2 regions of the Paenibacillus sp. Marseille-Q9583 genome follow, and region 1 is predicted to be linked to the other one. Evidence: riboswitches for the same ligand, from Rfam matches in the RefSeq annotation. Region 1 holds a riboswitch; the other holds the start of a gene.
The links. Region 1 has a riboswitch for ZMP and ZTP ahead of ACWNM1_RS00295 (TIGR01440 family protein). Riboswitches for the same ligand answer to the same signal wherever they lie in the genome.

Region 1 (5,567 bases):
CAGCAATCGCAGATCCCCCCGTAGCTAGCATTGGATCAATTACGATCAGCTCACGTTCCTGTACATCTGTAGGAAGCTTGATGTAATACTCAACCGGTTGAAGCGTGTCCGGATCACGGAATAAGCCAACATGTCCTACTTTAGCAGCAGGAAGAAGCTTCAGAACGCCCTCAAGCATACCCAGACCAGCACGAAGAATAGGGATAAGCCCAAGCATTCTTCCAGAAATCACTTTACTTTCCGTTTCAGTGACCGGTGTTTGTACTGTAATGGTTTCTAGAGGAATATCACGTGTTATCTCATAAGCCATCAGTGTGGCAACTTCGTCAACATGCTCTCTGAAATCCTTCGTGTTTGTTCTTACGTCGCGAATAAATGTTAGTTTGTGTTGAATTAAAGGATGATCGCAAATCACCAATTTTCCCATTTCCTGTCCCTCCGGTAATTGTAAGTCGTGTCTATAACCCTAGAAAGCGCTTTTGCTTCTCTATGGCTAAATCCTGTCTATTATAGCATTCCCATCGCCGCATTTCACCTAGAAAGGCACATGTATCCATATTGAGCCCCTACCCCTGTATTTTTCTTTGCTTATAAAGGTAAGGATTGGTAATTTTATTGCCTTTTCAGGAATAAAACCTAGATTAGGTTGTGCAAATTTGCACTTTTCATACTATTCACATTTTTTTCACTATTGTTTATGAAAGTTCCATGAACTTTCATGATTAATTTCATGATTTTCCATCAATTCACCCAGATAATATTGTGAACAATAAACAACAAAAAACCTCCACCAAACCCTAAAATCAGGACTCGGTAGAGGTAAATTTATTAATGAATACGAGAATAAGAACTAGTACTTCAGTTCTGGATAAAGTGGGTACTGATCCGTCAAATCAGCAACTTGACGAGCTGCCTCAGCTAATTTCACTTCATCCTTCGGATTCTTCAGAACATTAGCTATAATGCGGCCAATAACCACCATAGCTTGCTCATCCATACCACGGGAAGTAACCGCAGGTGTACCAATACGAATACCGCTTGTTACGAAAGGACTTGTAGGATCAAATGGAATTGCGTTTTTATTCACAGTGATTCCGATGGAATCTAGTACTTTTTCCGCATCTTTTCCGGTAATGTTCAGGTTACGTGTATCAAGCAACATCAAGTGGTTATCTGTACCACCGGATACAATGTTAACCCCTTCGCTAATCAGTGTTTCTGCAAGAACATTTGCATTCTTCACTACATTCTCAGCATAGGTCTTAAAGGATGGCAGCAAAGCTTCGCCGAATGCGACTGCTTTTGACGCAATGACATGCATCAGCGGTCCACCTTGGGAACCAGGGAATACGGCTTTATCGATAGCAGCCGCCCATGGCTGTCTGCACATAATCATACCTCCGCGGGGACCGCGTAAAGTCTTATGTGTTGTAGTTGTAACGAAATGAGCATGAGGAACCGGGCTCGGATGAAGACCAGCAGCAACAAGACCTGCGATATGGGCCATATCTACCATAAACAACGCACCGACATCATTGGCGATAGCACCAAGTTTTTCAAAATCAATAATACGCGGATACGCACTTGCACCAGCAACAATCAACTTAGGACGGTGCTTGAAGGCTGCTTTGCGTACTTCGTCATAATCAATTAGGAAAGTATCTTCTTGTACACCATAAGCTACGAAATTATAGAGTAATCCAGAAGCATTTACTGGACTACCATGCGTTAAATGTCCGCCATGCGCCAAGTTCATGCCAAGAACCGTGTCGCCCGGGTTAAGCGCAGCGAGATATACAGCCATATTCGCTTGTGCTCCAGAGTGAGGCTGTACGTTGACATGTTCCGCACCGAACAATTCTTTTGCACGATCACGAGCCAGATTCTCAACGATATCCACATCTTCACAGCCACCATAATACCGTTTGCCTGGATAGCCTTCTGCATATTTGTTCGTAAGCACTGAGCCCATGGCTTCCATTACGGCTTCGCTAACGATATTCTCTGAGGCAATAAGCTCAATGTTGGCACGCTGACGTTTCAGTTCCAGTTCCATTGCTTCCAGTACTGCCGGGTCACTCTTACGTAATTGTTCCATGTTCTTATTTCCTCCCTAGTGTGTGTAGATATGTTGTATTTAAATAGAAACGATTTGCCCGCCACGAAAAAGCTTTAGGTCTACGTTTCTGCAAAAACATAAATCTAAGTTCATCAATCACAAACCTGTGAACCACTCTGTTCAAGAGTGCGGTAAACCGCACGTTCGCCGCCAATAAGCGGAGGTCTGGCCCATGCTGCGTTCACTCTAGCAGCTCCAATGTACCGTAAGGTCGGTCGAAAAGGGACTGCCACGCGGCGCAAATGCATACCTATAAGAGTCTCACCAATGTCTAAGCCAGCATGCGCTTCTATCGTTTCCGCCAGAACAGGATCTTTCATAGAGCGATAGGCGGCCGCAGCCATCGAACCGCCAGCACCAGGTATAGGTACAGCTGAAACTTCATTTAGCCCAAGCGACTCTAGCAAAGAGCGCTCCATTACAAGCGCACGATTCAGATGCTCGCAGCACTGATAAACGAGATGAAATCCTTTTTCCGCTGCGACCAAATGAGCCCCTTCAAGCAGTTGCTGTGCGACTTCAAGCGCACCACCGGTTCCAATACGGACACCCGCGACCTCACTTGTGCTAACTCCTAGGACAACAATTTTACCAGATCCAAGGTTACCAGCTTCCGCCAACTCCCTTAACACAGTGACAGTAGCTTCAGTTAAAGATAACCCCACAACTTTGTCCATCACCCTACCTCCTCTAGCTTCAAACAAGCTTCATTTAAACAAAAAAGAGCAGTCCGCAGGTAGCTGCGGATTTGCTCTTTTGCCCAGGCGACCGGCCGTTTATTCCGATGCTCCATCGTGGTTTGATCCACATTTGTCGCCAGTTACATCGGAACCGATTAGTTGTACTTTCATCTTAAAGCAAAGCCGACTGAAAATCAACTATTTACAAATGGCGTAAGGATTCCAGTTTATCTAATAAACTAAACAACGAAGTGCGAATCTCAGCAGCAGTAAGTTCATAATCTTCACGCGTACCCCCGAATGGATCAGAAATATCAAAGCTTGGGATACGCTGGCGGATTTCAATCATTCGTTGTAGGTCCGTTGCGCTCGGTTCACCACCTAGAGCTATGCTTAACTCAGCATCTGCATAAAGGCTGTCCAATTCTTTAATATCCTCAGTCACAGCTTCTTCGTTATGCACGTATTCCTTCAATGTATATGTTTTTGTTACGGCATCCGGAAAATACTGTAGCAAATGCTGCTTATGTCCACTGGTTAAGGTAAGCACAAGATCGGCCCAAGCGACGGATTGCCCCGTTAATTGCGATGACTCTAAATGATCATAAATGCCTTCTTCTTGCAAAATAGCTGCAGCATGTCTCGATATAGAAGTACCAGAAATGGCAGATACACCTGCAGACCGCACTTCCAGGTCGATTCCACGTTCCTTCGCAAGCTTTCGTAAAAGCCCCTCAGCCATAGGACTACGGCATGTATTACCGGTGCAGACGAATAAAATATGCAGCATGCTTTTGCACCCCCATGAAATTAAAATATTGTAATGCCGTTATTGTATCAAAAGATGAATAGCAAGCCAAACCCCAATAAAATAGCCCCGCCCAGTGCTTCCCCATATTCCCCGAGTCCACGACTGACATGCCTGCCAAGAAGCAGGCCGATAATTGACATCAGACCTCCACAGGCACCAAAGGCTAGTATAGTCAGAAGCACACCATTCACAAACATCCCTAAGGAAACCCCAACGGAAAAAGAATCCACACTTACACTGAGTGATAGAAGCAGCATTCCCCATAATGTTCGGTGATTCATAGCTCGCGTACCTACCACTTCCGGACGAAAGGAGTTATACACCATATGTCCGCCTAACAGCACAAGTAGCCCTCCTGCGGCATAAGTTGTTACTTGACCTAGCAAATGTCCGACATAACTTCCAGTCAATAAACCTAGAAGAGGCATCAGCATATGAAAAAAAGCAATGAGCACACTCATTTGCAGAATATGCAACAGACGAATCCCCTTCATCCCGATCCCTACTCCGAGCGAAAAGGCATCCATCCCTAATGCAATCGCCATTATAGCAATAGTAACTGTCTGCCCCCAACCGGCATATACATCTCCTATGCCCATGCTTAACCCCCCAAGTCCGAAATATCTTGTACAACAACGATATGCGGACAAGGGGGTAATCATGACTTCATAGGAGATTTCAGATTCGAAGAACCTATACTATAGCTGGATAGAAAGGTCGCCGTGACTATCCGGCGTCAATGACGGAACCACCGGCTGCCTTCATAAGCCGGTTCATAATAGCTACGCCGAGGCCCGTATACGGACAAGCCTCGGCCAAGATGTAAGTCGCTCCCGCTTCATCGAAGCGCCGCAGCGCAGCATATAGGGAGCGTGCCCCTTCCTCCGGCGAGGATAACGAGCCGAGGGAAAGAACGCAGGCGGCGGAATCGGCGGGATAGAGGGGCTTATGCTCCTCGAAGAGGAGTAAGCCCGTCACTTCGCCGCTCAGCTGTGCCGCCTGAAGTAGACTCGCGGCTTCATCCGCAACACGTTGCGGAGAAGATCCGCTCACCACGCCGAGCCAGCCGCGCGGCGCGTAGTGCGTGTACTTCATGCCCGGCGCTCGTGGCGCCGAGCTGTCGGAAACAGCTTCTGCACCGTGGCGCTCCTTCGGCGCAGTGGCTACTGGAGCTTCCGTTGCTGCGGAAGTTCCAAATTCTTTAACCACAGCTGGCTCAGCAGCAATGGCTTCTGCTCCCACTACAGCAGCTAACTGCTCCAAAGTAATCCCACCAGGGCGAAGCACGGCAACCTTTCCATCAGGCTGCACCTGCACCACAGTTGACTCCAGTCCAACTCCAGCCGCGCCACCATCAAGTACACCGCCAATGTATCCTGCCAAGTCTTCCATCACATGTGAAGCTAAGGTCGGACTCGGACGACCGGAACGGTTAGCACTAGGTGCCGCAACGGGACAGCCCGCTGCACTGATCAGCGCCAAAGCTACCGGATGATCAGGCATACGAACACCTACCGTGTCCAGTCCTGCCGTTACACAAGGTGACAAAACACCCTCACGAACAGGAAGTACAACTGTCAGCGGTCCTGGCCAATAAGCATGCATCAATACCGCAGCCGTAGGATGCACTTCTGTAACCAGCTCGTCCAGAGCACCTGGATCGGCTATATGCACGATAAGGGGATTATCAGACGGTCGCCCTTTTGCCGCAAAAACAGCCTCAACTGCCGCAGTATTCCGCGCATCCGCACCAAGTCCATAGACCGTTTCGGTTGGAAAAGCGACCGTTCCACCTTCACGAAGCATGGTTGCCGCCTCCACGATGGCTAACTTATTCTCCTCACTTGGCTGAAGTACATCGGAATCCGAAGCTGCATCTTCCAGCAAATCCAGTACCCAATATACAGTCTCATTTCTATTTCCACTCCGCCGCTGAACGGCGAATAAAGGGTCATGT
Region 2 (5,567 bases), on a different contig from region 1:
TAACTGTTAGCCCAACCTTTTTACAAAAGTAACTCTATGATAATCTGTTTTAAAGAAATCCTTTTCAAAATCAACTTGCTCATAACCTATATTGCGGTAGAAAATTAACGTATTTTCATTACCAACATGCCCCAAAGTGTGTAGAATCACCTTGTTCCCACCAAGTAAATGAACTTGATTACATATGGTATCAAGAATTTCTTTTCCGATTCCCTTACGTTGACTTTCCTTATGAACTGCTACCCCAACTATTTCATAAAGTCCTCTTTCAGCATCGAAAATATATCCAGCATGACCGAGAACGATATCGGTATGTGCCACGTAATAACCGCAAATCTTATAATCCTGTTTCTCCAGGAAATCAGACCACCTCAATGGGTATTTCTCAATGATGAATTTTGGAAATTGAAGAGGGTGACTTGCCATAATATTTTCAACTTGACTTCGATCATTATCTTCCAATAAACGTATATTCAATCCTTCCCCCCCCTGAATTACTGGAAGCTATTGATAAGTACAACTCCCAGTCGTAATTCTTAAGTTTAACAGTATTCTTCACTCGTGTGCGGCATGAAAATATTAGACAATTTCCCCGCTTGATAGTAAGGGTAATCCATCATCTTTTGGACCTTTTTCACCACATCCTTATTCGTTAGTGATTCAACAAGGTACAACCCTAAATCAATTGAAGCTGAAACTCCTCCGCCGGTTAAAATATTTCCATCACGTACAATCCGAGCCTTAACAACCTCTGTGCAATAAGGAATCAATAATTCGTAAGCAGTTGGATTCGTTGTCGCCATTTTATCAGTTAAGAACCCTGCGGCACCTAAAATCAAAGCTCCCGTACAAACAGACACTTTGTATTGCACATCTCGAGCAGTTTGTATCCAAGATATAAACTCTGTATCGTATCTCAAATCTCTGGTAGGCATGCCGCCGGGAATAAATATCAAATCATACTTAGACAGATCTGGGCTAATATGCTCTATCTGTATTGTCATACCACGGTCGTCTGTAATCTTCTCGCATTTTGCACAGAGATCCCATGACACATTTTCCTTAGCATTTAGAATTTTTAGCCAAGACACCGCTTCATAAAAGCCGACAAAATCCAATGTTGTCATCTTGTCAAAGAGAATATAAGCTACTTTCACTCCATAACACCGTCCCTTTCATGGATAGAAACACAAAAAAAGCATTTGATCTTAGATCAAATACTTTGCCCAGGCGAACGGCGTATGAAATATGTGCTTCCTCGTGGTACTCCACGTTTCGCCAGTCGCACATACCAAATATTTACTTTATTATAGTATGAAATATCTATTTCATCAACTTAATTTTTACGTTATCCTGCCCGTTAGCCATCCATGCATCCTCTGCAATGCACCACAGAGCATGAAAGTTGCCCCGTTCTTTCATGGTAGTTGAACAAAGGGATACCTCTCGGTAGCCCTCTCATTATTGAACTATAGTGTCCCGTTAACGCAACGACTTACTCTGTTAAATTTCGTGTTCCTCAACATAAAGCGGCATCAGAGAAGGCGGATCGTACCTTATCGCGGCCTTTAAACGACAAAATGGTGCCGATAGCCATAGCCCCATAGCCGCAACGAAATAATGAGCCTAATCCGACAGTGCCCGCATGATGTTGGATTTCGCCTCTGCCGCAATCGCTTCATTTCCGTCATCGACCGCTTGCATTAAGATCAGTATGGGGATGTATACCGCGATCAGCCGCGCCAGCAGCTTCGTTTCCTCGTCCGCTCCTCCGTACGTTTCGAAAAACACGCCGCGAGCGTAAGGTGGTAAAAAGCTATAAGCAACGCTCAAATCGCAAGCCGGATGACCTACGCTCAGATCGCCCCAATCAATGATGCCGGAAACGATCCCGTTCTCATTCACAAGCATATTTTTGAAATGAAGATCGCCATGTAGCAGTGCATTCACCGCCTCGACACGGTCCTTTTGCAGCCTGCTAATATACGCTTCGATCACACCGGACTCCTCCGGCGACAAGTGTTCAACCACCTTCGATAGAAAGCCCTCCAATTTCACTTTGCGCGATGCTATGTCCGTCAAGTTTCGATGATCTTGCTGAACTCCGCACTTCAGCGCCGCCTGCACCGGAAACTCATGCAATCTACGCAAAAATTTCGCCAGCGTCTCTGCCGATAAAGCCCGGCGTTCTTCCGTCAAACCGATTGGGAAATCTCCTAGCACGTGTGCATAGCCAAGAAATGGTGCCGGGTATTCGTCACTTGCTTCGCCATAAAACAACGGTTTCGGATAGGGGATGGTTATATATGCCTCCAGCTTTGGCAGCAGCTTCCCTTCCATACGAATCGAGCCAACTGCAATCGTTCTTCTTGGAAACCGGAACACGTACTCGTCACCGATGAGAAAAACCGTATTGTCCCAGCCCCAGCCCAATCGCTTCACTTGCTTCGATGACAGCTGAGGGAATTGTCTGCCGATCAGCGTCCGCGCCTGCTCTTCGTTAACCTCCCACTCCGCATCCCATACATTCGTTCCTCCCATGAATTGTCTGCCTCCTCGTTCCTTACGTTATGTAGATGTTTACATTCCCTAAAAGTTACGCATAACTGCCCGTTTGCTTAACAAGAATAAGCAGAAAGCCGAAGCTTGGTGTTCGTGTCGGTCACAGTAAACAGGCACGATTTGACCAACATATTTTTCTTATTCGATGCGGTATTCTCATATTTCTTGCTGTCTAAGTAACGAAACCACGCCAAGTAATTCTGCAAATACTTTGTTGCAACACCATTGAAGCGATTCATCCATTTCTTCAAGCGGCTGTGGTAGCTGTTTACGTTTTGGCTATGGTACACGCCTTTCACACGTTGTTTTCCGTCGGACTTGAATCGGTAATGAGTCATGCCTTTTGAATTCGCATAGGAGCTAAATGCCCTCCATGAATCAGTGCATAACACGTTTGAGTCAGATAGATGACCACCAATCGCTTCGTCTAATTTTGTAATCCGAATACGTCCACGCCCAAGTACGCCAGAGTAAGTCATTTTCTGACGGTCACGGGCAACCAGCAGCACACTTGATCGTGGCTTATACCACGATATTTCGCTTTGCCGCCACGTTTACGTGGCTTGCGTTCGGCAATATTCCGCTTGCTCTTTTCCGAGTAAAGAAAGTAGGTCTCGTCCATTTCAACAATATCTTGAAATGCTTCGGTTGGAATCTGCTTCAGAGCGGAAAGAATCTTATGCCGCCAGTAAAACAAGGTGACATGCGTGACTTCATCGTTTAACTGCTCTGCACATTTTCTCAGAGAAAAGCCCTCAATCATGCATTCGATAAAACGAACCCACATATGAGGTCGCCTCATTCGTTTCAGAGGGGTGTTCGTAAGGTCATTGAATGTTTGGCGACAGGACTTACAACGGTAACGTTGACGTTTAACCTCTCCAGTGCGTGTTCTTACAACGTATTTTCCAAATCGAACAACAGAATGGTTTTTGCAATGCGGGCAAACAAGTCCATCTTTATGCTTCTGCTCTTGAATTTCATCAATCGCTCGAACTGGAAGTGCCACTCCCTTGGTTCGGGACTGCAAAAAGTAGATAAGTTCTCGCTTTCCATTATCGTCCAACGTATCAGCCAGCTTTTTCAGTTCCTTTAAATCCATGGGCAAATCATCTCCGAACAGTTATATCGCCCTTATTATAGAACATTTGTTCGTAATTATCAAATATCAACAATAAAGTTTAACATAGCCTATTATTAAAAAGCCGATAAACCTTAACAGAAAGGCTTACCGGCTTTAAAACTTTATTCTAATGCATAAACATGAACACGCTTGAATATCAATGATTTTTCTCGTTTATAACGAATTTTTCTCATTTAAAATGAAACATCACACTAAGTTATTCAAATTATTCTATGTCAAATACTTACCCGCAACGACTATACCCACAATTTCCGCAAGTCTTACAACCCTCAATATTAATCAGCGAAGCACCGCCGCAAGAAGGACAAAGGTCACGCGAAGCAGAAGTGTGGTTATGCGCGCCATGTCCGTCCTGACCATCTTCAATAGAAGCTGCCGCAGGAACGCTCGCCTTCAACTCCGCGTTCAACGCTTCATTGAAATCCTCCAGCTCCAAAGTCGCTGCGATAGGTGCAGGCACATGATCATCCTGAGCGTTGTTCAGCACGTGAGTTTCTAGTGCTTTAGCTACAGCATCAGCAATGGATTCAACTCGATTCGCACCGAAGCCGATAGCGCCTGACCCACCGATCCCTTTCAGATGTTTGATCAACAGCTCTACCTTCTCACCATGATCTCCATAACGGAGGAACAAGGAGCAGACACGTCCAAGTGCTTCTGCCATCGCAAAGACGTCAGAGCCTGCTTTACCCACATTCAGGAAGATTTCTGCCGGCGTACCATCTAGATCATTGATCGTAATATATGCCATGCCGAAAGGTGTGTTGATTTTATAGGTTGCGCCGCGCAGAACCTGCGGACGTTTTTTGTATTGTTTATCCAGCTCTTTTGTAGTTACTTGAGACGCTGGACTTGCTGCTACAACACTTGTGCTTGCTTCTACAGTAGTTGTAGCTTCCTCTGCCGCAACCAGAGCGGCTTCTTTTTTGTCTTCCTTCTTCGAGGTTTGCAGAACTTGCACATCACGGCTACCATCACGGTAGATCGTAACCCCTTTACAGCCCAGATCGAAGGCCATTTCATATAGCTCAGCCGTCTCTTCTACTGTGAAGTCAGACGGGCAGTTTGCAGTTTTGGAAATCGAGCTATCTACCCAGCGTTGAATCGCTGCTTGCGCACGAATATGATCTTTAGCTGACAAATCCATCGAAGTCACGAAATAATCTGGCAGCTCTTCACCTGGATGAGCTTCAAGCCATTCTTGGGCGATTGGAACGAACTGCTCATCGTAGCCAAGGCGACTTTGACGGAAATATTTGAAGGCGAAATAAGGCTCAATACCTGTCGAGGTGCCTACCATTGTACCTGTGCTACCTGTAGGTGCTTGTGTTATCACTGTAACGTTACGCATGCCATGTTTACGAATCGCTTCACCAACCTCTGGATACGTTTCGAGCATATTTTTCATAAAGCCGCTCATTAAGTATTTCTCAGTATCAAAAGCTAGGAAGGATCCCTTCTCACCAGCAATCTCTGCAGAAGCAAGGTATGCTTCACGAGCCATAAAGCCGTAAAGCTTGTCCAGAAACGCCAAAGATTCCGGGCTACCGTAACGGATGTTCAATTTGATCATCAGCTCAGCAAGACCCATCGTTCCGAGACCCACACGGCGTTCGTTTTTCTGATTCGCTTCATTTTCCGGGAAATGATAAGGGGTCTTATCAATGACATTGTCCAAGAAACGTACGGAATAACGCGTCGTAGTCGCGAGATCTTCCCAGTCTACATCGTGATTCTTCTCATCGTAGAATTTGGACAGGTTCACAGCGGACAAATTGCAGACTCCCCAGCCTGGCAGTCCTTGCTCCCCACATGGGTTCGTACAAATGATTGGATTAAAATACCAGCTGTTGGACATCTG

Region 2: another riboswitch for ZMP and ZTP. It lies ahead of ACWNM1_RS26410 (DJ-1/PfpI family protein); the one in region 1 lies ahead of ACWNM1_RS00295 (TIGR01440 family protein).

Annotation. Positions count from the first base shown of each region.
Region 1 covers NZ_CDRJTB010000001.1:64,302-69,868, forward strand. The annotation lists gene upp (uracil phosphoribosyltransferase) at 1-427, opposite strand, end outside; gene ACWNM1_RS00290 (serine hydroxymethyltransferase) at 851-2,098, opposite strand; gene ACWNM1_RS00295 (TIGR01440 family protein) at 2,212-2,796, opposite strand; ZMP/ZTP riboswitch at 2,871-2,953, opposite strand; gene ACWNM1_RS00300 (low molecular weight protein arginine phosphatase) at 3,002-3,589, opposite strand; gene ACWNM1_RS00305 (manganese efflux pump MntP) at 3,637-4,209, opposite strand; gene ACWNM1_RS00310 (L-threonylcarbamoyladenylate synthase) at 4,337-5,567, opposite strand, start outside.
Region 2 covers NZ_CDRJTB010000080.1:23,358-28,924, reverse strand. The annotation lists gene ACWNM1_RS26415 (GNAT family N-acetyltransferase) at 7-477, opposite strand; gene ACWNM1_RS26410 (DJ-1/PfpI family protein) at 543-1,157, opposite strand; ZMP/ZTP riboswitch at 1,218-1,296, opposite strand; gene ACWNM1_RS26405 (phosphotransferase) at 1,627-2,541, opposite strand; partial or broken gene ACWNM1_RS26400 (IS1595 family transposase) at 2,619-3,664, opposite strand; gene ACWNM1_RS26395 (adenosylcobalamin-dependent ribonucleoside-diphosphate reductase) at 3,930-5,567, opposite strand, start outside.